Linked DNA regions of Peribacillus simplex NBRC 15720 = DSM 1321. The protein of the gene in region 1 interacts with the protein of each later gene in a pairwise test. Links are inferred from orthologs where the notes say so. Each region holds a gene or a part of one and is shown on either strand. Other genes may lie near its edges.

The links.
Region 2: the proteins of BS1321_RS00885 (region 1) and hprK interact in binary tests that used the Bacillus subtilis proteins (3 or more experiments, as listed by UniProt). The link is inferred for Peribacillus simplex NBRC 15720 = DSM 1321 from one-to-one orthologs.
Region 3: the proteins of BS1321_RS00885 (region 1) and pknB interact in binary tests that used the Bacillus subtilis proteins (3 or more experiments, as listed by UniProt). The link is inferred for Peribacillus simplex NBRC 15720 = DSM 1321 from one-to-one orthologs.
Region 4: the proteins of BS1321_RS00885 (region 1) and BS1321_RS10835 interact in binary tests that used the Bacillus subtilis proteins (3 or more experiments, as listed by UniProt). The link is inferred for Peribacillus simplex NBRC 15720 = DSM 1321 from one-to-one orthologs.

Annotation. Positions count from the first base shown.
Region 1 is NZ_CP017704.1:175,560-183,665, forward strand. The notes cover bases 2,296-5,175. They hold BS1321_RS00885 (serine/threonine protein kinase), read left to right. Parts: upstream 2,296-3,282; coding sequence 3,283-4,068; downstream 4,069-5,175. Other genes in these bases: BS1321_RS00875 (4-hydroxyphenylacetate 3-hydroxylase family protein), read right to left, coding at 2,296-2,518; BS1321_RS00880 (flavin reductase family protein), read right to left, coding at 2,536-3,003; BS1321_RS00890 (hypothetical protein), read right to left, coding at 4,609-4,857; BS1321_RS00895 (HU family DNA-binding protein), read right to left, coding at 5,062-5,175. In the rest of the region: BS1321_RS00865 (3-hydroxyanthranilate 3,4-dioxygenase), read right to left, coding at 1-217; BS1321_RS00870 (IclR family transcriptional regulator), read right to left, coding at 256-1,005; more of BS1321_RS00875, read right to left, coding at 1,037-2,295; more of BS1321_RS00895, read right to left, coding at 5,176-5,334; BS1321_RS00900 (cobyric acid synthase), read right to left, coding at 5,511-7,028; BS1321_RS00905 (cob(I)yrinic acid a,c-diamide adenosyltransferase), read right to left, coding at 7,041-7,577; BS1321_RS00910 (nitroreductase family protein), read right to left, coding at 7,592-8,106.
Region 2 is NZ_CP017704.1:2,904,890-2,913,109, reverse strand. The notes cover bases 3,238-6,231. They hold hprK (HPr(Ser) kinase/phosphatase), read right to left. Parts: upstream 5,206-6,231; coding sequence 4,270-5,205; downstream 3,238-4,269. Other genes in these bases: BS1321_RS13850 (DUF4097 family beta strand repeat-containing protein), read right to left, coding at 5,564-6,231; lgt (prolipoprotein diacylglyceryl transferase), read right to left, coding at 3,431-4,243; BS1321_RS13870 (nucleoside recognition domain-containing protein), read right to left, coding at 3,238-3,403. Outside these bases: BS1321_RS13890 (processed acidic surface protein), read left to right, coding at 1-395; BS1321_RS13885 (class D sortase), read left to right, coding at 397-1,035; BS1321_RS27515 (YwzD family small protein), read left to right, coding at 1,106-1,249; BS1321_RS13880 (acyltransferase), read right to left, coding at 1,286-1,804; pyrophosphatase PpaX, read right to left, coding at 1,801-2,469; more of BS1321_RS13870, read right to left, coding at 2,459-3,237; more of BS1321_RS13850, read right to left, coding at 6,232-6,664; excinuclease ABC subunit UvrA, read right to left, coding at 6,895-8,220. UniProt on the Bacillus subtilis protein: Catalyzes the ATP- as well as the pyrophosphate-dependent phosphorylation of 'Ser-45' in HPr, a phosphocarrier protein of the phosphoenolpyruvate-dependent sugar phosphotransferase system (PTS).
Region 3 is NZ_CP017704.1:979,067-987,211, forward strand. Bases 1,061-3,979 are described here. They hold pknB (Stk1 family PASTA domain-containing Ser/Thr kinase), read right to left. Parts: upstream 3,578-3,979; coding sequence 1,544-3,577; downstream 1,061-1,543. Other genes in these bases: rsgA (ribosome small subunit-dependent GTPase A), read right to left, coding at 1,061-1,520; BS1321_RS04510 (Stp1/IreP family PP2C-type Ser/Thr phosphatase), read right to left, coding at 3,583-3,979. In the rest of the region: rpe (ribulose-phosphate 3-epimerase), read right to left, coding at 1-637; more of rsgA, read right to left, coding at 639-1,060; more of BS1321_RS04510, read right to left, coding at 3,980-4,332; dual-specificity RNA methyltransferase RlmN, read right to left, coding at 4,337-5,431; 16S rRNA (cytosine(967)-C(5))-methyltransferase RsmB, read right to left, coding at 5,431-6,783; fmt (methionyl-tRNA formyltransferase), read right to left, coding at 6,770-7,729; def (peptide deformylase), read right to left, coding at 7,726-8,145. UniProt on the Bacillus subtilis protein: Protein kinase that is responsible for triggering spore germination in response to muropeptides, signaling bacteria to exit dormancy.
Region 4 is NZ_CP017704.1:2,284,720-2,288,288, forward strand. The notes cover bases 417-3,175. They hold BS1321_RS10835 (anti-sigma regulatory factor), read right to left. Parts: upstream 2,118-3,175; coding sequence 1,716-2,117; downstream 417-1,715. Other genes in these bases: BS1321_RS10825 (anti-sigma factor antagonist), read right to left, coding at 417-636; BS1321_RS10830 (PP2C family protein-serine/threonine phosphatase), read right to left, coding at 696-1,706; BS1321_RS10840 (STAS domain-containing protein), read right to left, coding at 2,121-2,477; BS1321_RS10845 (RsbT co-antagonist protein RsbRA), read right to left, coding at 2,480-3,175. Outside these bases: anti-sigma B factor RsbW, read right to left, coding at 1-307; more of BS1321_RS10825, read right to left, coding at 304-416; more of BS1321_RS10845, read right to left, coding at 3,176-3,307. UniProt on the Bacillus subtilis protein: Provides the crucial link between the upstream module (communication of environmental stress) and the downstream module (integration of the environmental signals with signals of energy stress) that compose the signal transduction pathway controlling the sigma-B factor.

The DNA.
Region 1 (8,106 bases):
AGGAGCCTTTTATCTGATAAAACAACTCGTCAGAAGGGTCTACATGAAAATCCCGCCGATAATTTGGACCACCCAGAAGCATGACAATGAATTCGGAATCTTCCCAAAGCACTTTGTTATTAACCGGCGGTTTCAATAAATTTTTATTGTCTTCAATAACTTTTATTAGATTTAATGATCTAGCCTGTAATTTTGAAGATTGAGCATATCCTTTCATAAATAAACTACCTCCAGTTTTCTTAATAGTCCGAAAATTTACATTAACGACATATAACCAACCTGTTTTGAAATCATTTGTGCCGATCGTATCACAGACTGAATAATTCTCGTTTTTTCTTTCCCAATCATATAATGTCGATCCCCGACAAGGTTAAGTGCTGCAATAACTTGGCCATTATAGGATTTAATGGGTGCTGCAACGCCATATAACCCAAAATCATTTTCGTCATCACTAATCGCAAATCCTTGTTTGCGGATGTCCTTTAATTCTTCATTCAATTGGTTAATGCAAGTAATCGTGTTAGTTGAGTGCTTCAATAGCCCTTTTGCAAGCGTAGGCTGAATAAAGGATGGGTTAAAGGCAAGTAATACTTTCCCGCTGCTCGTACAATGAGCTGGTTTTCTTGCGCCTATATATGTGGTCATATGCTCGGCATGAGGGGACGACATTTTCATCACAAACCTGACTTCGCCTTCGTGAAACATACCGATGTGAGAATTTCCCCTAAATTGCAGGACAAGATTACTGATAATTGGACCTGCCTCATAATGAATATCCTGCTGATACATGACTTTACTGCTCCACTCAAGTAACTTCCACCCAAGCCGGTATTTTCGATCTTTTCCTTGGATCAGCATCCCTTCCTTGCACATCGTTTTCACTAGATGATGAGATGAGCTTGGACTCATATTCAATTTTTCAGCTATTTCCTTATTTCCAAGTGAGGGTTCTTCATTAGTGAATAAATCAAGTATCTTTATTAGCTTCTCAACGGAAGAAATCATGACGGCCCCCCTGCCTATTCAACTATTAAAATTACTGGTTAACCGCATCGATGGCTACTTTCATCGGTTTGTTAAGCACTTCATCGACCATACTAAAGTTCTTGTTTTTCTTATATTTATTATAAAAAATAGCTCTTTTCCGAACTGGATCACCCGTGTAATAACGCTCGTATTGAAGGAGGCGCTGCCCAAATGCTTCCCCGCATAAATCCCAAGCAAGTTTAAACACCCTTACCCGCTCTTCCGCTGAAACTCCGCTTCGGCCTCCATAATATTTATCGATATCACTGCGTAATTCCGGATTATCAAAGTCGGCCCCTGTCGGAGACATCAACAGCCCGCCAGCTCCAATGGTCTGTATAACCTCTATGGCACGGGGATACATCTCTGGAAGGAAACCGCGAATCGTTTCCAATGCATCCGGATTTGGCCGGGCCTCACCGTAGTCATTAATCGTATACTCATATTCTGCTACCCGAAGCAGTGAACGGATTACTTCGACGGATTGAACAAGTTCACCCAAATCACGCTGTACATGCAGGAATCCATCAACTCCGATCGAGTCTGCCACTTTACAAGCAACTTCAACGGCAAATGCCAGTTTAATATATCCACGCACTCCTGATTGGTGAGCAGGCTGTTCAGCGATCCCCGTCATTGGATACAAACGGTTTGCCGCCTCAACATTGTTGTATAGGAAGACGCGATTCCAAGGAACCAGTACATCATTAAATACAAGCAGGGCATCCATTTCCTCATAGCGGGAAGCCAGTGGATGGTCAAACATCGAGCGTGTTCCGTCCTGCATTGGTTCCCGGCAGATTATTCGCAGTCCAGGCGTATCGATCGGCAGTGCAAATGCTACCGCGTGACGTTCATCCCCTGGTGTGAATCCTGGGAAAGAATAGATAATCACCTCATCTGTAATGGGTGCAAGGGTTGCTAACATTTTTGCACCGCGTACCAGTATTCCTTCTTCTTTTTCCTCAACGGTCCCTAAGTGGGTATATGTTTCTTTTTGTTCATGAGATTGCTTGCTTCGATCATTTTGAGGATTAATGATCGCATGCGTTAAGAATAAATCATTGTCACGAATATAGGTATAATAATCCTGGATGTTCTTAGACCAGTCTGTGTTGTATTTATCAAGAAACCAGGAATTATGTGCCATGGAAGTGACCACGACATTTAAAAAGTCCGGCGTTCTCCCCATTAGTCCATATGTCATCCTTGCATACACTTCAAATAATTTACTTCTTTTTTGCAGATCCTCCGATGTCTTCGGGAATAAGAAAGCATTGTTAACACGTTCACCTGTTTCTTTGCAAATGTGGGTGATTTCATCTTGATATTCCGGGTCATGTTGAATGTCATACAACTTCGCAATTTCTTGTATCGGCTGTTTAAAAGTTGGCTCATTATAAATATCCTCAACCACTCTTCCACCAAGCCAGACTTCTGGCTTTCTGGATTTAATTCTATTAATATATTCTTCGCCGGTTTTAATGCCCATAAGAATAAGAATCCCCCTTAATTTACAAGTTGTTTAGCAGACCCCATTTTCCCTTGATAAAAAGTAAGCGCTTCCAAATCTTCAAAATGTAACTCCTGGATCTCACCGATGAACAATACATGATCACCAGCATCATACTCTTTCCATGGTTTGCATTCCATCCAGGCAACACTTCCATTTATTTTTGGCGAAATCCCCTTGTTATCCCAGTCAATCTCAAGTGTTTCCTGTTTACTTCCAGCAAATTTCCATGCAATGGATTCTTGTTCATCCGACAAAATATTAATGGTAAAAGATTTATCTTTCATGCTAGTGCAGGCTTTTGCTTCTTTATGAATTGATACTAAAGCAAGCGGGGGATCCAAGGAAACCGAGGTAAATGAATTCACAGTAATGCCCTTTTGAACTTTCCCATCAAACCAGCTCACAATCGTAACTCCGGTTGGGAATTTACCAAAGCAATTTCTCAACTCGCGCCCATTCATCTTATCACCTCCTACTCTTTTATTATGAATTCATTATAGTAAACTTAATAAACTTAAAAATCCATATAATTTCATAATATGAAATTTAAGAAAAATTTTTAATAGCTCTTATTAATTGTGAACTATCGTATAAAAGAACGCCCCCAAGAAAAGACTTTCATTACCGCATTATCAAAAATCAGTGTTAAACTATCCATGATCATTCATATTTCCAGCTTAATTAATAATGATCTTTTGGGTTGACTCGAATATATGAAAGTGGTGAGGGAAGTTTCAATTTTGCGTTCATTTAGAAAGATCTACCAATTTTTTGCGGATATTCCTTTAAAAAAAGGAGTGGTTTTGAATTACCGCTACGAGGTAAAAGCTGTAATCGGAACAGGAAGCTACGGTATCATTTATCTTTGCAATGATTTGAAAATGAATGAAAATATAGTGATCAAGCAGCTACGGAAAAGTAAACGCCGCAGCAAAAAAGAGCTGAAACAGTTTGAAAATGAAATCTCCATATTGCAAAAGTTAAACCACAAAAACATCCCCAAATTTCACGAGAAATTTTCACAAGACGGAAATGTTTATTTTGTGATGGATTTCATTGAAGGAGATAATTTAGAAGACCATATTTTCTTGAATCATATAACGTTCAATGAGAAAGAGTCTCTATTATTTCTTGATGAGTTGGTCGGATTAGTATCTTATCTACATGACCATGACATTTTCCATCAAGATTTACGTATACCAAATATTTTACTTAAGAACCATCAGCCCATTTTGATAGACTTTGGTTTGTCTAAAATGATCGATTCAGCCGATCTCGCAAAAGATTCCATTATGCAGATGAAAAGGCAGGATTTTTACGACTTGGGTGAAATGCTCTTATATGTACTTTATACGACGTACGCTTCCAAAAATAAAAAGGCTCTTCCTTGGACAGAAGAGCTTTCGTTAGAAAAAGAAACCGTGCATATACTGAAAAGGTTATTAACCATCCAAGAACCCTATTCAGATATCAAAGAAATTTCAATGGACCTGCAGGCTGCATTGAAGTCAATGAAACGGAATTAGCTGCTACTGCCACGCCCCTTTCTCTTGTAGCGATCACTTCCACTCATGGGATATCTTTTATACCCGCGGCTGCTGCTACTGCTGCCTCGGCGATAATGACCATGTCTTCGCTCACTGCTGCCTTGGGAAAGCTGTTTGATTTTTTTCATAATTTTTTTCAGCATATCTTTCACCTCTTTTATTTTGGTTTTAAAGCTTGTTATTCATTTAGCCTAACATAGTCACAGTATAAACCTTATTAATAAGTACTATAATTTTTTTTCATTTATGTTACATTCCATTACTGCTTACTTTTTTCATGGAGTGGGTTTATTTCATTGTTGGTCAAATGATTCCTTCCATTGAAAATGACTATATTAAAGAGAAGAACCACCGTTAAATTGAACAGTGGTCCTCTTCTACTTGGTGGAGTCATTAGGTATGCCTTGCTGTTTCATTTTGAAGGAAGGTTCTACATAAATGGAATATATCAAAACAATTATTGACCAAATCACATTTCCAATAAAAGGCTGTTGATTGTGTAAAAAAAACAAAGTCAAACTAATCACTCCGAACAGGAATCAGCCTTAATCCCCACATTTCTAACCTCATATATCCATAGACCATCACGATGGATATAAGGGCCACTAATACTCTAAATAAGCGCTCTGGTATATCAGCTAATCCAAACCTTGTCACCAACCCTATTTGATTGGCATTAGAATCATAGAAAATTGATGTAAACAGTAAAATGACCGCACCAAATATATAAAAATAACCAATTAAAGAAACTCCTAATGGCCTTTTCATAAATATATCCCGCCTCACCAAAACAGCAAATTACTTATCGATATTTACCATTTCAGTTAATAATTGTAATTATAGAATAGCATAATCCGGGTTAATTGAAAATAATCTGCCGTTTTACGAATCCCCCTGCTCAAAAATGAAAATCAGGCAGTAAACAAAAAAACCTGGCGAATATTTCATCGCCAGGTTTTTCTTCGTTCATTTTTATTTTACAGCTTCTTTTAATTCCTTACCTGCTTTAAAAGCGGGTACTTTACTAGCTGCAATTTGTATTTCTTCGCCAGTTTGCGGGTTTCTTCCTGTACGAGCAGCTCGGTCACGCACTTCAAATGTACCAAAACCAACTAATTGGATTTTTTCTTCTTTAGCAAGTGTAGCCGTGATTGTTTCAAACAATGCGTCCACTACTTTTTTTGCGTCGTCTTTTGTCAGTTCAGCTTGTGCTGCAACACTGCTCACTAATTCTGTTTTATTCATATGAACACCTCATCCTTTTATTTTGTATAAAGTATGTAGAGAAGACAACATAACATATCTTGTATGCCTCTGTCACTTAATATGGCCAAATAAAAGGAATTGTAGCTCTAAATTGATCTTTTTTGAAGATAAAAGGGCTTTGATTAGCATTAACCTAAGCACTGTCTGACTCTTGTTCAACTTTCTGTAGTTTCCAGCTGCAGCCATTGATAGATGGTATCCATATCAATGTTTTCTTCTAAATGGGAAGCCAAGAGATTATACGCTTCCTCCCTACGCTCCGAGTCGCTTTGAACGTTTTCCTTCACTTCATCCAACCCCTTGTTCCGTCGAATTTGGTTAACTAGTAATCTAGTGAACAAGCGATTATGGAATATCCCATGAAGATATGTTCCCATTACTTTGTTGTCATTGGAAATGGCTCCATCCTCTCTTCCATCCTTCAATAAAAGAAAGGGCCTTACTTGTGACTTCAATGTCGTTCTGCCTAAATGTATTTCGAAACCGTTAAGATTCATTTGACCTTCCATTATCCCAGCAGAAAGAACACCTTCCATTTGTACCGTTTTCTTTTCTGCTTGAAATACGGTTTCCACCGGAAGAAGCGAGAGCCCTTCTGCGTTCTCACCGTCACCTTCGACCGCGTCAGGATCGAAAAGTTTGGTCCCTAGCATTTGAAAACCGCCGCATATACCGAATATCAACGTTCCTTGTTTCCGCAGTTCATTGATGGCCCTACCCAACCCCATACGATTCAACCACTCTAAATCTTCCATCGTGTTTTTTGTACCCGGCAAAATAAGAAGATCGGGATTACCTAACTCATGGACACTGCTTACTAGGCGGACACCTACTCCGGGTTCATCGAAAAAAGGATCCACATCTGTAAAATTGGAGATCCGCGGAAATCTCAAGACGGCTACATCGATCGGAAACTCAGCCTTTTTAGGTTTTTTAAAACGTAAGGAAGAGAGTGCTAGTGAATCTTCAGCTTCAATATTCACGTCTAGATAGGGCAGCACCCCGAGAACCGGAATCCCGGTTTCCTTTTCCACCCATTCAATGCCATCGTCCAACAATTCACGCATGCCACGAAATTTATTGATGATGATCCCCTTTACACGATCTCGTTCATCTTGATCCAATAAGGCAAGTGTCCCGATGATGGACGCAAATACTCCACCACGATCAATATCAGCCACTAAAATGACAGCCGCATCCGTAAGTTTAGCCATTCGCATATTCGCAATATCCCGGTCCTTAAGGTTAATTTCAGCCGGACTTCCTGCCCCTTCGAGTACGATGATGTCATATTCATCTTGAAGTTTTTCCACCGATTTACGGATAATGGGCATGGCCTCCTGGACAAATTGAGACCGATAGCTTTTTGCATTCATATCAAGAAAATGCTTTCCGTGCACGATGACTTCCGAAACCATATCCTGCTTCGGTTTCAGTAATATCGGATTCATATCGGTCGTTGCTGTGATCCGTGCTGCTTCCGCCTGTACTCCCTGAGCCCGTCCGATTTCACCGCCATCCAAGGTTACATAAGAATTCAAAGCCATGTTTTGTGATTTGAATGGGACAACACGTAATCCTTTATTGGAAAAGACCCGGCAAAATGCCGTACAAATCAAGCTTTTCCCTACATCAGATGACGTCCCTTGTATCATAATGGATCGTGCCTTCATTACGCTCACCCCCTAAAACTCTAATCCTTTGACAGCGCCGATACCCTCGTCATAATAATGTTTGGTCGCCTCAATCGATGAAACCAAATCCGCCATTTCCATCAGCCCTGGTTTGGCATCCCTACCGGTAATGACTATATGCATATGGGCGGGACGATTTCGAATGGCATCGATGACTTCAGCCAATGGCAAGACATCTTCAATCGGAAATTTGGAGATCGCTAACGCATTGTTCAACTCATCCAAAACAAGTAAATCAATGCCTGGATCACTAAGGGCCAGTTTCGCCTTTTCCCATGCTAACGCTAATGCTCTGCGATGCTCTTCTGGAGTTTTGGTCCACGTAAAACCAATACCTAGCTGTTCCATTTCAACTCCTAATTTTCTCAAAGCCAATGCTTCCCCATATGTACGCTCAGGAGATTTTATGAACTGAAGGTATTTGACATTCATTCCTCTGCCGATGGCCCTTAAAGTCACCCCTAATGAGGCAGTCGTTTTCCCTTTCCCGTTCCCTGTATAAATAAGCATTAATCCTCTGCGTGCCACTCACTCACCTACCTTCATAGCCAAACTGTTTTTTCTATGTATGAAGTCCTTTTAGTAGCAGGAACCGGTTGATCTCCTTTAGGGTATCCGACAAAAATGGTGCCGATCACTTTTTTATTTTCCGGTGAACCGATAAATTCGTGCAGGCGTTCATCCCTGACAAGACCCACTCCTCTAGTGCGCCAAACGAATCCAAGACCAAGTTCTTTTGCCGCAAGCCACATCGAATGGACGGCACAACAAGAAGCGAATACATTGTCTTCGGATGAATCTGGATCCTCAGGCAAAATATCAGAAGTCACGACAATGATAAGTGGTGTCGTCTTTACAACTTCAAGTGAACTTTCCATCAATTTTGGTTTGGTCGGGAAGCGTTCAAGTAAATACCTTTCTGCCAATCTTTCATAACGGTGCTTCGCTTCTCCTTTGATTACATAAAAACTCCAAGGTTCACGCAATCGGTCGTTAGGAGCATAGGTAGCCGCTTCCAATAACTGCCTGATTTTTTGGTCTTCCACTTCTTTTTCTT
Region 2 (8,220 bases), 2.7 Mb from region 1 along the record:
TTCAATTCAAATTCGCCTTAATTCAGGATGGTGTCACGACAAACCTATCCCTTGAGGCTTTATTCCAGCTTAAGGAATTGACGAATGCTAGTTTACTAGTTTCCATTTATGATTTAAACAGCAATTTTTTGCTCGATTTCACATTGACAGGTGAAATGATCGGTTCTGATTTAGTGAAAGAAACCGGTAATGACATTAAACAGTCCACTGAGGTCATTTCTAAAGTGGCTGAGGTAAAAAAAGAAAAGAAGAAACCCGCAAAACCTGAACATAAAACGGAAAAAGGCGGAGTGCTTCCTAAAACGGCTGGTAATTACTTATTCGGTGCTTTAATCGGTTTAGTGTTGATGGGTATCGCTTTCGGATTAATTAGAAAAGCGAGACTCACTAATTAAGATGAGCAAAAATAGGCAATCCAGGCATAAGAAAAAGTGGTTACTTATCACTGCTGTTTGCTTTTTAACCTTAGGCTTTTATTTTACAACGACAAACGCCTATACGCTGTTAAAAGGCTATGCCCTATATAAAATGAAATCTGACACAACGGAAGTGACGGCTAAGCTCCCCGAACCGAAGACGAAAGCAGATATTCCCGCTCGGCTTGAACTATATGAAGAACGACCGGAGAAAGGTGATTTGATGGGTGAGCTTTATATTCCAAAAATCGAGGCAACACTCCCAATTTATCACGGAACGGACGAAGATGAACTCGAAAAGGGTGTCGGTCATTATGCGGGGTCCGTCCTCCCCGGTGAAAAGGATAATTCCGTTTTATCCGGTCACCGAGATACAATTTTCAGAGATCTAGGTAAAGTCGGCGAGGGCGACTTGCTGATTGCCAAGACAGAAGCCGGTTCGTTTACATATAAAGTGAGGAAGGTTCGTATCGTCGATGCAGATGACCGTACCGTGATCGTTCCCAAGCCTAAAGCTACACTGACAGTAACAACCTGCTATCCTTTTTCATATATTGGTAGTGCACCGGAACGGTACGTATTGGTTGCCGATTTATTGAAATCGGAAATAGATAAATGAGATATGGGGCTGAAGTTGTTCAGCCCCATCTTCATAAATCTTTAATAGATGATAGGAGGACATGCTCAATATGGATAAACAGGCACAGGAAAGTTTTTTTCGAATTTTAAAAGAAACGTATGAAGCGACGGTGAACCAGGAAAATGTATCAATCAACGAAGTGATAGGGCATCTAAAGAATGAACTGACTCCGTTATACCCAAAATGCCATTAAAAAGGACCTGCCGCATATATGGGCAAGTCCCTTTTTTCATAAGGAAGTTTGCTGCTCTCTCTCAAGCATTTCCTCTTTGGTATATATGATTTTCATTGGATTTCCCCCGACGAAAGCTCCCTCCGGAACATCCTTATGGACAAGCGTCCCCGCAGAGACAATCGCCCCATTACCAATTGAAAGTCCTGGAAGAATGGTCGAATTCGCTCCAATCAATACTTCATCACCAATGACTACATCTCCTAAACGATATTCATGAATCAAATATTCATGAGCAAGGATCGTCGTATTATAGCCAATGACAGTATTTATTCCAACCGATATTTTTTCCGGAAACATCACATCCGGCATGACCATCAAGGCAAACGAAGTATGCTTCCCGACTTTCATATGTAAAAAAGTCCTGTATAGCCAATTCTTCATGCCCAGAAAAGGCGTATAACGCGCCAACTGTATCACCACAAAATTCTTTACGACTTTCCAGAATGGAACGGTCTTATATACATGCCATAGTGAATTGGCCCCTTCAACTGGATAGCGGGACGTGCGTCTCATTTTCTTGCCTCCGTGAGCTTGTCAACCTCAACGATATTCAATAAATCTGCCATCTGCTCAAGCATATAATCAGGGTGATAACTTTCTAAGAATTCACGGCCTTTAATGGACCATGAGACCCCTGCCGTTTTTGTACCTGTATTTTTCCCGCCCATAATATCATGATAACTGTCGCCAATCATGATCGATTCTTCAGGAACCGAACCGAGTTGATTTAAAGCTTTTACCAAAGGCTCTGGGTCCGGCTTTGCCTTTTCCACCTCATCCAGCGTGACCACCACTTCAAAGAATTGATCCAGTTTGCTTAAACGCAGGCCCTTTTCGACGACATCACGTTTCTTTGTCGTAACGACTGCTAATTTATAGCCGCTCTGCTTCAATGTTTGAACGGTTTCGAACACTCCGTCAAATTGTGTCACAAGCAAATCATGGTTCCTCCAATTATGCTCCCGATAGTATGCAATCATTTCATCCACTCGTTTTGGATCAATGGAAGAGAAAGTATCAACCAAAGTCGGTCCGATAAATGGAATGATATCTTCCCGATTGAACTTTCCAGGACAAAAGTGGTTTAAAGTTTCTGTAAAAGAGGCGATGATCAATTCATTTGTATTGATCAACGTCCCATCAAGATCAAATAATAATGTAGTTATGTTACTGTTCATATACAGCTTCCTTTCTCTGTACCCTGTCAGTCCGATTCCATATATACGCAACGGCCATCGTTAAAACAATGGCAGTGAGTACCCGAATAAGTAACAACGGCAAGACCGGAATCCCCAGCGGAATAAAAATCAGTGTGTCTTCTACAACAGCATGGCAGGCAACTAAAAAGATAAATGCAATCGTCATATCCTTCTTCGAAACATTATCCTCTTTAGCCGCTTGAATCATTACGCCTGCTCCATATGCCAAACCGAGAGTCAGGCCTGTAACGAAAGGCATGGAGGCATTCGGCTTCATCCCCAGGACCTTCATGAAGGGAGCCAGGGCTTTCGAGAAGGCTTCCAGCCATTTTAAATCTTTCATGATTTGAACCGCCACCATGAGCGGAATAACGATGACCGCCAGCTGGCCGATTCCTGAAAGGGCCTGGATGACCCCATGTAAAAGGATTGCACCCGCTCCGTTAATCTCTGCAGCCTCCCCGATAGCCACTCCTTGGGCCATTTCAGATCCGCCCTGCCAAACAAGATTGATGACGACCGCCGATAAAAGCGCAAGCCCGATCCGTACAGTTAAGATGATCCACAGCTTGACACCGGTTTTCATAGCCACACCTGACTCGATCAATAAATTATGTGAAAAAGATAGCATCATAGCGATAATAAAAACTTCTTTCACAGTTAAATCAAGCGTTAATATGCCAGCGATCGCTGCGTACAAATTCAGGAAATTCCCTAACACGAGCGGAATTGCCGCATCCCCTGGAAGACCGATGAGATTCATCAAAGGCGCTATCAAGTTAATGATGAAGGGCAAGACAGGCGTATATTGAAGCACAGTGACGATCAGAGTGACTGGGAATATCACTTTTCCCAAAGACCAAGTTGTATTCAAGCCTGAAAGAAGTCCCTTTTTAATCGAATCCACTAACACTATGCCCTCTCCCTTTACACATATTCCCTATGCATCTAAATATTTTTTGTCTGCATGCCCGCGGACCCTTCTATAGACCACTAAAGCAATGGCTACAGCTACCAACACAATCGAGATCACTTGTGCGATACGCAGCGATTCCGTCAGCATCAAACTATCCGTCCGCAATCCTTCAATGTAAAAACGGCCGATGGAATACCATAATACATAGGTTAAAAATAGTTCCCCCCTGCGCAAGTTCACCTTCCGTAAACTTAAGAGAATAATGACACCGACGATATTCCAAATCGATTCATACAAAAAGGTTGGGTGATAATACGCACCATTTATGTACATTTGATTAATGATGAATTCAGGCAAATGCATATTTTCCAGGAATGACCTTGTTATTTCTCCCCCATGCGCTTCCTGATTCATGAAATTACCCCAACGGCCAATCGCCTGCCCCAACAATAAGCTCGGTGCAGCAATATCCGCCAGCTTCCAGAATGAGACTTTTTTGACCTTGGCAAAGACGATTGCAGTCAGCACCGATCCAATCAACGCACCATGTATGGCAATTCCGCCATTCCATATTTTTATGATATCCCCCGGGTTTTGTGAATAGTACTCCCATTGGAAGATCACATAATAAATACGGGCACTAATGATCGCGATTGGGACAGCAAACAAAATCATATCCGTAAATATTTCCTTATCAAGACCTCTTCGCTCAGATTCCCTTAAAGCGATAATAAGACCCAATAACACACCGAACCCGATGATTAGTCCATACCAATGTACCTGGATGGGGCCTAGATCTATCGCTATTGGATTCAGCGGCTGTATTCCTTGTTCCATTTTGTCCCCTCATTTCCTATAACCTTTTAAAATTCATCATGTTCCGGATCTGCAATGGCATGGTTCAAGCGATCTGAAAACTGTTCTGCAGCATTTACTCCCATTCGTTTCAGGCGGTAATTCATGGCTGCCACTTCAATGATAACGGCTAAATTTCGCCCTGGACGGACAGGAACGGTAATTTTCGTCACTTCCGTATCGATGATTTTCATTTTTTCTTCATCAAGACCAACCCGGTCATACTGCTTGTTTTTTTCCCATAGTTCCAGATTGATGACGATTGAGATCTTTTTATTGCTCCGAACTGCACCAGCTCCAAAAAGTGTCATTACATTAATGATTCCCAATCCTCTTATTTCAAGAAGATGTTCGATTAAATCCGGTGCATTCCCGACTAGCGTATCTTGGTCTTCCTGCCTGATTTCGACGCAATCATCGGCTACGAGACGATGACCCCGTTTCACTAATTCCAAGGCTGTCTCACTTTTACCGACTCCGCTTTTCCCGGTGATCAACACCCCTAACCCATAGATATCCACCAATACACCATGAACAGCAGTGGTTGGTGCCAACCTGCTTTCAAGGAAATTGGTCAGACGGCTGTATAACCTTGTTGTCTTCATACTAGATCTCATCACAGGAACCGATTCCCGCTCAGAAGCTTCGATCAACTCTATCGGCACTTCCTGACCACGCGTAATGATGATGCCTGGAGTAAAGTCCCTGCATAACTCTTCCATCCTCTGTATTCGATCCGGTTCATTCAACCGATTAAAAAAGGACATCTCCGTCATACCTAAAAGCTGTACTCTATCCGCGGGATAATAATCAAAAAAACCGGCTATTTCAAGTCCGGGACGAGATAAATCACTCGTTACGATTGGTCGGTTAATTCCTTCTTCCCCACTGATAAGTTCTAGACCGAACGCTTCTACTATATCCTTTGTACGGACTTTTGCCATATATCTTTCCTCCTTTTGGAGCGATGCTATTTTTTGAGATACTTTTTCTATTTTAGCATTTTTCTGTTAATAACCAAACAAAGCATTATCGATTTATTGTTTTTTTATTCACTCCAACCGGATGACGGCAGTGGGAAGGTCCCTGTGAATAGGAAAGAGATGAGAGGAACATACAATACTTCAGAATCCTTTCGCTTGTTTCATCCCCAAAAATTGGTGGGCTCACCTTGCAGACAAAAGGGGGCGGAAATCAACATCCAAATTGTACAAACCATAAAAAAAATGTAGGCAAACTCGTTTTCCATCGAGTTTGCCTACAGTCTAGCCCGCCAGTTATATCAGCGGGCTTTCTTCTTCATCAGGAAACCGTTATCGCTGCAGTCTTGGTTTCTGCAAAGACATGAAGCACAGGAACCTCTTCTTTAACCGTCTTAAACTTAAGGACCTTCTGAACCACATCACTTTTCTCTTCGATGATGGTCATCCCTTCCAAAGTAACATTAAAGCTTCCTAAATTTGATTTCAACTCTCCTTCGATCGCCTTACCTGGTGGCAGGGTCAGCTGGACTTTTCCAGTGACTGACTTAGCATGGATCGAATCGCAATCCATCCCTGAATTCGTACAGATGATTTCCCCATTGAAAGTTTGGACATCCAATTTCTTGAAGTACCCATCGGCATTAATCGGTCCATTCAGGGTCTCGGCTTCCAAGTCATTAAAGTTGGTATCTGAAATGGTGATCAACCCATTACCTGTTTCAAGCTCACACGATTCACCCGTACCCTGCATGATATGAATGGCACCATTCGCCGTTTTCGCTTTAAGGTTCTCTGATTTCAATGATTCAGTCGTGATTGCTCCATTGAACATCCTTACATGAATGTCCTCATATTCCTTCCTTGGAATGTACATGATCGTATCAACCTTTATGGATTTTTCACGAACCTTGAACTTCAATTTTCCATTTTCAATCGTAAAATCGACCTCTTCTAAAAAGTTTCTCCTGGCTTCTTCTATATCTTCCACACGGTATACCTTAGCTTGGCATTCAACCCGGACATCATTATGGTCCCATGCGGCGATTTTTATTTTCCCATTTGCTATATCTACATCAACAACATTCAGGAAATCATGATCATGCTGGAAAATATGACTGACCTCCACAGATTTCCCGAAATTGAAATCTAGGTCCGTTTCTTTGATTTTCTTAAAAGCACTTTCAACGAAATCAATAATCTTTTCTTTCGATGACTGGATATTCTTCTTAAACGTATCCTGAGTGCTTCCTTCGCTTTTCTTATCCACGACTACCGTCGATAATTCATTTTGCAATTTCTGCTCTTTAGCTTCACTTTCCTGACTGGCTTTATCTAATTCTTCCAATAGGCCCATGGCTTCTTCCGCTGATAACTTTCCATCCTGAATCATTTCTAAAATCTTCTTTCTTTCCTCCTGCATGAACATTCCTCGCTTTCTTCTATCATTTTATTCATACATACGCCTAGATATCTAAAAAGTTTCATAAATACCGTTTTTCCCATCATTCGACAAAGGGAAATGACAATTTCCGAACAGGAAGATGTATGATTTCCCCGGAAATATCTTGTTTTCCTACTCTTTAATCAAATGATTGATTAAATGCACACCGTCATTTTTCTACAAAAAAACAAGCCTGATGGCTTGTTCTTTTAAGCATGTTCATGCTCAGTTTCTTTTTCTTCAATCCAATTTTCCATGCGAATTTGATCACGGGTAAGTACAGGTTTTAAGTATTTTCCCGTATACGATTCGGAAACTTCACATATTTTTTCAGGTGTTCCATAAGTGACGATCGTACCGCCCTTATCTCCGCCTTCCGGTCCCAGGTCAATAATATGGTCCGCCGTCTTGATGACATCCAGATTATGCTCGATCACCAAAACTGTATCCCCATTGTCAACCAGCCGCTGCAGAACCTGGAGCAGCCTTGCTATATCGTGGACATGAAGTCCGGTTGTTGGTTCATCCAAGATATAAAAGGAGCGCCCAGTGGAACGACGATGCAATTCAGAAGCAAGTTTCACCCTTTGTGCTTCACCGCCTGATAAAGTGGTAGCAGGCTGTCCAAGCTTGATATAACCCAAACCAACGTCAAAAATCGTTTGTAGCTTCCGTTTGATTTTTGGGATATTTTCAAAGAAACTAACGCCTTCCTCAACTGTCATATCGAGAATGTCGGAAATGTTTTTCCCTTTATATTTCACTTCAAGAGTTTCACGGTTATAACGTTTCCCATGACAGATTTCACACGGGACATAGACATCAGGGAGAAAATGCATTTCAATCTTGATAATGCCATCACCACGGCATGCTTCACAGCGGCCGCCCTTCACATTGAAACTGAACCTTCCTTTTTTATAACCGCGGATTTTCGCTTCATTAGTCGAGGCAAACACGTCACGAACATCATCGAATACACCCGTATAGGTAGCTGGATTCGACCGTGGGGTTCTGCCGATCGGTGATTGGTCAATATCAATGACTTTATCTAAATGCTCAATACCCTTGATCTCACGGAAATCGCCTGGTCTGGCTTTTGCCCGATTCAGCTTTTGAGCCAATGATTTATGGAGGATCTCATTCACTAATGTACTTTTCCCTGATCCAGAGACTCCTGTAACGGCTGTAAAGACCCCAAGTGGGAATTTCACATTAACGTTTTTCAAATTATTTTCCTTGGCACCTTTTATCTCAATTACACGACCATCATTTTTCCGGCGTTCCAATGGCAATGGAATGAATTTCTTCCCTGCTAAATATTGGCCCGTTAAGGATTTAGGATTATTCATGACCTCTTCCGGAGTACCAGCGGCCACGATTTCTCCTCCATGTGCTCCTGCTCCAGGACCAACATCGATCAAATAATCCGCAGCAATCATCGTATCTTCATCGTGCTCGACAACAATCAGGGTGTTCCCGATTTCGCGCATATTCTTCAATGTTTCGATTAATCGATCGTTATCCCTCTGATGCAG
Region 3 (8,145 bases), 800 kb from region 1 along the record:
TGATCTTTTGAATCGCTGCGTGTCGATCTTCTTGATTATATATTGCCGAGCCGGCCACTAGGACTGTCGCCCCTTGTTCAATACATAGTTTAGCCGTTTCTTCATTTACTCCGCCATCAATCTCTATTTCCAAATTCTGATTATACATTCCTGCCATCGCCTTCACTTCGGCAATTTTGGGCAGTACGGATTTAATGAACTTTTGCCCGCCAAACCCCGGATTAACCGTCATCAACAATACCATGTCAATATCTTCGATTATAGGTTGGATCAAGGAAGCTGGAGTGGCTGGATTAAGCACCACGCCTGCCTTTACACCAAAAGATTTAATCAATTGGATCGTCCGATGCAAATGAGTGCATGCCTCTACATGTACAGTTATATAATCGGCTCCCGCTTTCGCAAAATCTTCGATATAACGATCGGGTTGTTCGATCATTAAATGAACATCAAGCGGAAGCTTTGTCACCGGTCGGATAGCCTCGACAATTAGTGAGCCTATCGTAATATTCGGCACGAAATGCCCATCCATGACATCTACATGGATTAAATCCGCTCCGCCCCTTTCCACATCAAGAATTTCTTCTCCCAATTTTGCAAAGTTAGCTGATAAAATGGATGGTGCGATTTTAACCATTTTAATACCTCGGCTTTCTATCTCTGATTTCTTCTAAGAATTGCATATAATGCTCATATCGATAACGGGGAATTTCCCCGGTATCAACCGCTTCCTTCACTGCACACTTCGGTTCTTTATCATGAAGGCAGGCCCGGAATTTACAGTCTTCCCCATGCTTATGCATTTCCGGGAAGCAATAGGATAACCGTTCAGCTTCCATTTCCATGAATTCGAGTGAACTGAATCCTGGAGTATCCGCGACAAGTCCAGAGCCAATATGAATCAATTCAACGTGACGGGTGGTATGCTTCCCACGTCCGAGGTGTGAAGAAATATCATCCGTCTTTAAAGCCAATTCAGGATTGATTGCATTCAGCAAAGACGATTTCCCAACGCCGGACTGACCTGCAAATACACTGGTTTTTCCTTCTAAATACGGCACCAGTTCTTCAATTCCTCCTGCGGTAACTGAAGATGTCTCCAGTACAGTATAGCCAAGTTTCTGATAGTCCTTGATATACTGAGACAATTTCTTTTGGTTTTCAGCAGTAACCAAGTCCAGTTTCGTCACGACGATAATGGGTTCGATTTCGTTATCTTCGATCAGTACGAGAAATCGATCAAGCAAGGCTGGACTGAAATCAGGTTCCACTGCCGAAAAGACAAGGATTGCCTGGTCTACATTTGAGATTTGCGGACGTATCAATTCATTCTTTCGCGGTTTTATTTCGGTCACGGTTCCGTCCGTTTTATTTTCCGCTTCAAAAACCACATAATCACCCACAAGTGGCGTTACCTTATTCTTCCTGAACACTCCCCGTCCGCGGCATTGATATACCTCTTCACCATCAAGGACATAATAAAATCCACTTAATGCTTTGATAATTTTTCCTTCGGGCATAACCACACTCCTAATTATTAGATTTATTCTGGATAAGAGACGGCTTGGTCGATGATGACCTGATTGTCCCGCATGACTTTATATCCTGCTTTCTTATCCGGGGAAACCATTAATTCGATCGTTCTCTTGGCATTTTCCACGATAAAGAATGTTTCTTTGGGCTCCGTCATGCTATTATTGATATCCTCAATGAAAATTTGTATTTTTTGCGCTTTGCCTGGTTCAACCGGATCATACTCGATTTTGACTTCCTCCGTTACACTCTTAGGAGGAATCTCTTCTTTCCCTTTTGAAAGGACTACTTTCACAGTACTGCCCTTTTCCACCTTCGTGGCAGGTTCCGGTGACTGGGAAATGACAAGCCCCTCTGCTACGGAATCATCATAGACTTTTTCTTCGACCTCAACCTTTATTCCACTCTCACTTGAATAATCATTAAGGCCAGTTTCATTGAACCCCGTTAAGTTCTTCAAGCTAAGCAGATCTTCCCCTTTACTGACCGTTAACTCAAGCTCCGTTTCGGATGGTACGACTCCAGTGGCACCCGAAGGCGATTGTTCTATGATCGTGCCGGCAGCACTGTCATCATATTTTTCAGTCACGCTTATGTTTTTGAATCCCATTTTTTCAAGCAGGGATTTAACATCCGAGTAGTCTCGGCCTTCATAGCTAGACAATGAAATCGTCTCTTTACCAATGCTTTCATAAATATCGATTTCTGCGCCTTCCTTGACCGTCTTACCTTCCTTAGGATTGGTTTTGATTACAAGACCAGCTTCAACCTCTTCATCTTCAATCTTGATCGTTTCTCCAATTTCCAATTTCAATTCAAGCAGATCAGTAATGGCATCATCCAATTCTTTCCCTTTAAGGTCAGGGATCGTCACTTCCTTCGAAACAAGGAGGGGAGGTACAACAGTGACAGATAAAACAGCAAGCAGGGCGAGAACTAAAAAGGTGGTCACCAAGATAGCAGGCATGTTCTTTCGTTTTTTACCTTTGTGTTCCGACTTATTTTTTTGTTTCTTCTGTTTCTTTTGTTTTTTCTGTTTCTTTTTCGATTTACTCTCTGCTTCTGATTCACTTTCTTCTTCGTCCGCATAGACTAATGTATTTTTTTCAGGACCCCTAATGATTGTCTCATCGATGCTTGAAAGCTGATCATCCGTTATGACGGGGATGGCTTTTGTTGCATCATGATCTTCGGGAATCGCAAAAGGCAGTTCATTTGAACGCTCCGGATTAAGCGACGTCCGCATATCATCTTCCATTGAGTCCACGCTCTCATAGCGGTAATATGAATCTTTGGCTGTCGCTTTCAAGATAATATTTTCCACACTCTGAGGTATTTCAGAGTTCCAGCGTTTTGGCGAAGGAGTTTCCGATTGTAAATGTTTAAGAGCTATCGAAACGGCTGATTCACCAGAAAAAGGCAATCTCCCCGTCAACAATTCAAACATGACGATGCCAAGTGAATAAATGTCCGATTTCTTATTGGCCATACCGCCTCTGGCCTGTTCAGGAGATAAATAATGAACCGAGCCCAAGACTGCGTTGGTCTGCGTTATGTTTGTTGCACTTAGGGCCAATGCAATTCCAAAGTCCGTAATCTTGACGGTTCCTTCTTTATCAATCAAAATGTTCTGTGGCTTGATGTCACGATGGATGATCCCATTATGATGGGCATGGGAAATCGCTGCCGTGATTTGTTTCATGATATCCAAGGCTTCATCAATTGGAATTGGATAATATTTTTGTATGTATTGCTTAAGTGTGAAACCGTCCACGTATTCCATTACAATATAATAGATGGAATCTTCTTCACCAACATCATAAATACTTACGATATTCGGATGGGCCAAACTGGTTGCCGATTGGGCTTCCCGATTGAAGCGCTTGATGAACTCTTCGTCATTATTAAAATCCATGCGAAGGATTTTCAATGCAACATCCCTATCTAAGATCATATCCCTTGCAAGATAAACATTCGCCATACCGCCGCCGCCGACCATCTCGATCAGTTTATAGCGGCCGTTGATTCTTCTACCAATCAACATTCAATTCACCTGCTTTCACTTTCTTCAGTAAATTGAACAAGCACAAGTGTGATATTATCTTCCCCACCGTAGTGATTGGCCTTATCTATTAATGAATTCGCCATCTCTTCAAGTGGCCGTCCATTGGTTATCGTTTCTTCCAGTTCCTGTTCACTTACTTTATTCGTCAAACCATCCGAACAAAGCAATAGTAAATCATTTTCTTCGAAGATGACCGTCAAAATGTCCATTTCCACTTGCATTTCTGTCCCCAAGGCTCGTAATAAAACATTTTTCCGTGGATGGTTTTCTGCATCTTCCTTCGAAATCTGCCCGGAACGGACCAATTCGTTAACAAGTGAATGATCTTCCGTGACCTGCTTAAAACCGCTCTCATTATACAAATAACATCGGCTGTCCCCGATGTTGGCAATGGTAGCAAACTTGTCGGTGCAAATGGCTGCAACAATGGTGGTCCCCATGCCTTTACATTCCGTATTCGCTTCTGCATGTTCAAAAAGCAACTGATTGACCAAGAAGATTTGCTGCTTCAGCCAACCCTCGGCATCATTTGCCGTTTCGATACCGGCGGATACTTCCCAGCCCTTTTTCAGAAGGTCTATCGTCATTGCACTGGCTACATCCCCGGCACGGTGGCCGCCCATGCCATCTGCAACGATGGCAAGGCGAACGCCTTCCGAGTTCTTAAAGATCCCGCCATTATCTTCATTATGCTGGCGGACTTTTCCACGGTCTGTCTTAAATATTGCCCTCATAGGGTCACCTCGTCTCTTCTTTGCGCTCCTTGGCCCGAAGCTGGCCGCAGGCTGCGTCAATATCACTGCCTTGTTCCCTTCGGATCGTTACATTAATGCCGCGCTTCTTCAATGTTTTTTCAAACTCAAAAATTTGGTCCCGAGGTGTACGTACATAGTTGCGTTCAGGTACATAGTTAACCGGTATTAAGTTGACATGGCATTTTATCCCGGTTATTAAATTTGCTAATTCTTCTGCGTGCTCCACTGTATCATTTTCGCCACCGAATAGACCATATTCAAAACTTACACGGCGACCTGTTTTTTCTGTATAGTATTTGATGGCTTCAATCAAGTCAGGAAGTTTGTAGGCCTTATTGATCGGCATCAATTTACTTCTCAATTCCGTGTTCGGTGCATGAAGGGAAACAGCAAAGTTTATTTGCATGCTTTCTTCGGCAAACTTATAGATTTTAGGTATGATTCCACTTGTGGAAACGGTAATATGACGAGCCCCGATGTTCAAGCCCTTTTCATGGTTTATATTCTTCAGGAATGACATCATATTGTCATAGTTATCAAACGGTTCACCGATTCCCATGATAACGACAGAACTAACACGTTCTTCCGATTCGTCAAGTGCTTGCTGAACTTTAACGACCTGGGCAACAATTTCCCCTGATTCAAGATTCCGCTTTAAACCGCCAAGTGTCGACGCACAGAATGTACAGCCAATTCTGCAGCCTACCTGCGTTGTCACGCAAATGGAGTTTCCGTATTCATGGCGCATCAACACCGTTTCAATCGAATACCCATCATGGAGTTCAAATAAAAACTTTATGGTCCCGTCATTTGACGTTTGCTGAATCAACGTTTTCAATGTTGTGAAGGTGAATTGTGATTCCAGCTTATCCCGTAATGTTTTCGAAAGGTTGGACATATCTTCAAAACTGGAGACACGCTTTTTATAAAGCCAGTCATATACTTGATCGGCCCGGAATGCCTTCTCTCCATTTTGAATAAGCCATTCTTTAATTTGGTGAAGCTCTAATGAGTAGATCGATGGTTTTTCTGGTGTCGTGTCTTTTCTTACTCTTGATGATTTAGTGATTTCTGCCATTACAGCACCTTCTTTCTAAAACTCGCAATAAAGAATCCGTCACTGCTAAAATATTGCGGAAAAACTTGCAGCGTATGACCCTCGATAAATGGCTGAACGCTTTCAGGCATTCTTGTGGACAAGGTTGCATCGCTTTCAAAATCCGGATGGCTTTCCAAAAATGCTGCAGCGACTTTTTCATTTTCTTCTTTATCCACCGTACAGGTACTATATACTAACCTCCCGCCTTGCTTAACAAGCGGGGCAGCTGATTCCAATAATTGTTTTTGTATACTTGAGAGTTTCATTATATCATCTTTTGTTTTAGTGTACTTTACATCAGGCTTCCGGCGCATGACTCCCAACCCGGAACATGGTGCATCGATCAGGACCCTGTCAAACCCTTCCTTATTAAAGTGTTCTTGCACTTTTCTGCTATCAAGGGCCATTGTCTTAATGTTGTTTCTGAGTTTCAGGCGCTCCGCCTGCTCTTTTATGAGCTTGACCTTATGCTCATGAAGGTCGAGCGCATATACTTGTCCAGTGGTCAAACCTTCTGCGATATGTGTCGTTTTCCCTCCAGGTGCAGCACAGCAATCAAGTACAGCATCATTTTCATTCGCACCCAATGCATGTGCAACAAGCATTGAACTCTCGTCCTGAATCGATAAATACCCCAATTTATAGCTTTCTGAATGAGCAAGATTCCCTTTATAACTGACGATTGCTTCGGGAACGACTTCACTTGCTTCAACATCATATCCTTCTTCAGTTAATATGCTGATTAGTTCAGAGCGTGAAATCTTCTTTAAATTAACCCGTCCTGTCTGTAATGGTGCGGTTAAGTTTATTTCACACATTTCCTTGGTTTTTTCATAACCAAATTGCTCCACCCAACGCTTGACCAACCAAATTGGATGACTCACTTCTATGGAAAGCCGTTCCATATCATCTTTAATATCATCTAAAGAAGGAACACCATTTCTTTGAATATTACGAAGCACACCATTTACCATCGAAGATGTACCCTTGTGTCCGCGCTTTTTGGAAATTTCGACAGCCTCGAATATGATTGCATGATCAGGCACTTTATCTAAATAGACCATTTGATAAACGGAAAGTCTGAGTAAGTTGATGACCCAGCTTTGCGTTTTTTTAGGTTGTTTAATATACGGGCTCAAATAATAATCCAAAGTCATCTTCCGCTGTATGGTACCGTAGCTTATTTCTGTAAGCAAACCGCTGTCCACGACGGATAACTGGTGCTTTTTAATCAAGTTGTTCAATAATAGGTTACTGTAGGATTGGTTTTTCTCTACAGATTCCAAAATATCGAGAGCGATTTCACGTACTCCCTTTTTAGTTTGCTTCATTCTGTTCTCCTAACTTCATGCCTGCTTTAATGAACGACCCGGCTCCGCGCAAGTAATCTTTCGCCGGCATTTTTTTCTTTCCTGAAGGCTGCAGTTCTGTCACTAGTATTGCCGTCTCGTTGCCTGTCGAAACGATGAAACCATCATTTTGTACATCAAGGACCGTGCCCGGCAAGGCCTGTTTGCCGTCTTCTAGTTTCTTTACTTGCCAAATTTTCAAAATGGAACCGTCTAAGGTTGTATAAGCAACAGGCCAAGGATTCAGGCCGCGTACATGGTTATAGATGTCTTCCCCTGATTTCGACCAGTCGATTTTTTCCTGCGACCGTTTGATGTTAGGTGCAAAAGACGCTTTAGCCTCATCTTGCTTGATCGCCTGTAACTCCTCATTTATAAGTTTCGGAAGTGTCTCTGCAAGTAAATCCGACCCTATCTTACTTAATTTATCATGCAGTGTACCGACATTGTCTTCTTCCTCTATAGTAACTTCCGCCTGAGTCAATATATCACCGGCATCCAATTTTTCCGCCATATACATGATGGTTATCCCAGTCTTTTCTTTCCCCTGTAAAATGGAATAATGAATGGGCGCCCCTCCACGCAGTTCAGGAAGCAGGGAGGCGTGTACATTAATACAACCGTACTTAGGGGCATCCAACAATTCATTCGGTAGGATTTGTCCGAAAGCCGCCGTCACCACTAAGTCAGCATTCAATGCAATGATCTTTTCAAGTTCTTCTTTTTCACGGATTCTTTCGGGCTGATAAACGGGAATCCCCTGCTTTTCGGCTTCTACCTTAACTGGCGGCGGCGTTAGCACCTTTTTGCGGCCTACTGGACGATCGGGCTGTGTGACAACAGCGATCACATCATACCCTTCATCAATGATTCTTTTCAATACCGGCACTGAAAAGTCCGGTGTACCCATAAAAATAATTTTTGTCATTCTTCTCCAAACCTTTCTAACTCTTCTTCCGAAATATACCGGGAAACCTTACTTGTAAATAAAACTCCTTGCAGATGATCGATTTCGTGCTGAAGGGCCCTTGCGAGGAAATCTTCCGCTTCTATCTCGAAAAAAGATCCTTTTCGGTCTTGTGCCCGGACCTTGACACGGTATGGACGCGATACTTCACCATATAAACTCGGGAAGCTCAAGCATCCTTCAACACCTGTCTGTTCGCCATCCATTTCCACCACTTCCGGATTAATCAGTTCGATTGCACCTGATCCTTCCTCTATTTCAACGACGGCCACTTGCTTTTTCACGCCAACCTGAGGTGCTGCAAGTCCAACGCCATCCGCCTCCACCATCGTTTCATACATGTTATTTAACAGCTTTGCCAACTTTTTATCAAAACT
Region 4 (3,569 bases), 2.1 Mb from region 1 along the record:
TTTCGTACGGACCTAGTCCTTGACGAACCTCTTCGAAATTACAGCTCTTGCCACTATCAGAAACCATCACCTCTAAACGGTCAGGATAAAGCCCGAAACTCACTTTCACTTCACCTTTTTCAGAATCCTTATATGCATGCTGTACCGCATTTGTACAAGCTTCGCTGGTTGCGATTTTCAAATCCTCGATTTCTTCATACGCAAATCCCATCCGGCTTCCTATTCCAGAAAGCGTTAAACGAATGACACCGATGAATTCTGGTTTTGCAGGTATTTTCATTTCGATGTAATCATATACTTGACTCATTCTAACCCACCCTCTGTACCACTTTTTATATCAATAATATCTGCAAGACCTGTAATATCAAATAAACGTCGTAACCTTTCTGATAAGCCAACCAAAGTGAATTCGCCATTATGTGCCCTTACGCTTTTAAAAGCACCGACAAATACCCCAAGTCCCGTACTATCCATATAAGAAACTTCAGTTAAATCAATAGTAATCGAAACATTGTCCTGCTCTGAAATTGGAAATAGTGATTCTCTTAGTTTTGGTGCAGTATAGGCATCAATTTCACCTTTTAGTTTTACAATAAATTCAGTATTTAATTCATTAACATCCACTGTTATATTCATCCTTGACCCACCTCTTCAAATCCTCTTCATTTCTATATCTATACCCAGAGGGAAAAATGCTAAACCTTTGATTTTAAAATAATTAATGTAAAATCATCCCTTAGTTGAAAGTTCTGCATTTTCTCCAATTGCTTAAATATATTATTCACCATTTCCTGGGCTTGTAAATGCATATTCTTTTTAATGAAACCAATAAGTGTTTCCCTTTCTATAAACCCATCATTTGTCCGGCACTCCGTTACTCCATCCGACAACAAAATGATCATATCTCCACGATTCACCGTTTTTTCATATTGACGATACCTTGTTTTTTTATCTACCCCAAGCAACAAACCTTTCGCGTCCAAATCGCTAAAAGTCCCGGTGGCAGCATCATAGTAAAAACCCGGTTCATGTCCGGCTGAAGCATAGGAGAATTGCCTGTCATGCGGATCATATAAACCATAGAACATCGTAATGAACATACTTGGATCCACATTATGTTCCACAACACGGTTCAAACTCTCCAGCACACTATTCGGTTCATGCCTATGCTCAGGTAGACTATCCATCGCATATTTTATCATCGACATGCACAATGCAGCAGGAATCCCTTTCCCAATGACATCAGCTATCCCTACCCCGATACGCTCATTTTCGTCTTGGACGAAGTGATAATAATCCCCGTTCATCTGTCTCGCCGGAACACTGATCGCTCCTATTTCCAGAGCTTTGATATCAGGAATATCTGTTTCCAAAAGAGTATGTTGAACGTTTGCCGCGATCTCGATTTCCGTTTTCAGTTCCTGCTGTTGATGTCTAAGGCTTTGATGTTCACGGTATGCAATGCCGTAGCCCATCATGACTTCTAGCAGAAAATCGAAAGAATCCAATACTTTTCCCGGTAATTCCGGGTAAAGTTCCATTAAGTTATTTTTATGCATACTGATGATTTCTTCTGGAGATATATTGTATTTGATATGTAGGCGGCTAATCTTTTGCCCTTGGTAGAGTGCCTGCTCATTTTGGTCTTTAAGATAAGTAGAAAGCGCCTCATGATACTTTTTCTCCATGTTCTCCCTAATATCCATAGTCCCCCCCTAACGGAGCCATTTCGTAGCGATAATCTTAGTCCCTTCACCTGGTATCGATTCAATATCAAAGTCATCCATTAAACGTTTGGCTCCAGGAAGACCTGCGCCCAACCCCCCTGAGGTAGTATATCCATCTTCCATGACTCTGCGGATATCCTCAATTCCCGGCCCTTGGTCCTCTGCAATGATTTTCAATCCTGACTTCCCATTTATATTTAGCTTTTCTATGCTAACACTGCCTTGTCCAGCATATAGGTATATGTTTCGGGCCAATTCGCTAATAGCCGTTGTGATCCTGGCCTGGTCTACAGTACCGAATCCCAACTCTTTAGCGACATTTCTTCCGAGCTGCCTTGCAGCTACGATGTCCCATTCATTTATGATTTTTACGCAGGATTGGAACTCCATTCTTTAATCCCCCAATTCCTGTTGTAATTTCTCCAGGCCTTTCTCTAAGTCTAATGCTGTCAGAACATCGTCTAGACTAATTCCCAGTTCAATTAATGTTATTGCAACAGCAGGCTGGATTCCCGTAATTACAACCTTGGCCCCCATAAGCTTAGACATGCTAAAGACATCGCCTAATACCTTTGCGATAAAAGAATCAATAAAATCTATTGAGGTAATATCTATAACAACGCCATTCGCGCTTGTTTCATGAATCTTATGCAGTAAATCCTCTTGAAATTGAAGGGCTGTCATATCGTCCAATTCCCACTGTATAGAGACTAACAAGCAGTCATAAAGCTTTAATATCGGAATCCTCATACTTACCCCTCCACCTTTACGATCTTACGGCTCGTTAATTCCAACGCAACTTCTATCCCTTTTTTTAATGTATTTTTTGTAATCACTTCATTTAAATTAATTCCAAGATTAACGATGGTTTGGGCTATTTCAGGGCGAATGCCGCAAAGTATACATTTGGCGCCCACCAATCGGACTGCTTCTGCTGCCTGAATGATATGATGAGCAACCATGGTATCCACGACCGGAACGCCCGTTATATCAATAAGAACAACTTCAGATCTATGCTTAACCACGCCAGTCAGCAAGTTTTCCATTATCTGTTTGGCACGTTCTGTATCAATTGTACCAATCAGAGGCATAACCGTAATGCCTTCCAATACAGGAATGAGCGGTGCCGAAAGTTCTTGCAACGCTATTTTTTGCATGGAAACAGTTCTTTCCCAAGTTTGAGTATATATATTGACTATTTCATTATTTATCGGTGTCGCCCATTTATCCAAATGGTTAACAAGATTGACTTGATTATCAGGAGTCACGAGACCCTTTTCCACCATTCCATTAATGACAATTAACGTGAATTTATGAAGTCCTTCATTGACGAAAGTAAGAGGCCACCCCAATTGGACGACTTTCTCGGCAAAATCTGAAAGCTTCAATGTGAATTCCTTGTTTTTACTATCAACATTCGCGATGATCATATCTATAAATTCGCTGCTCGTTTGCGTGAACATTCGATCTGAGACGACTTTAATTAATCTTTCGTCCGTACTTTCCTTCATGATGCCCATCCACTCAGTAAGGATGTAATCCTGATTTTGCTTAATAAAATCGTAAACCAATTGATTCATAATATCCTCCCATTCTAACACAATTGCTATGTTTCCCTGTCCTCGTCACAAGGATGTTAACTAACTGTAATGATGTTATTTCCATTTGGATTTTCTTTGGATATCCCCACTACAACTTTTGCTTTTTTTAAGTATTTACAACATAACTACATACCCGAAATCCAAGGAAGAAAAACATCAATTAAAGAAAAGTTATGGAGATATTATAAAAAAAATAATGAATGTTCTATCCAATATCTAACTGTATACTGTTTTTATTCGT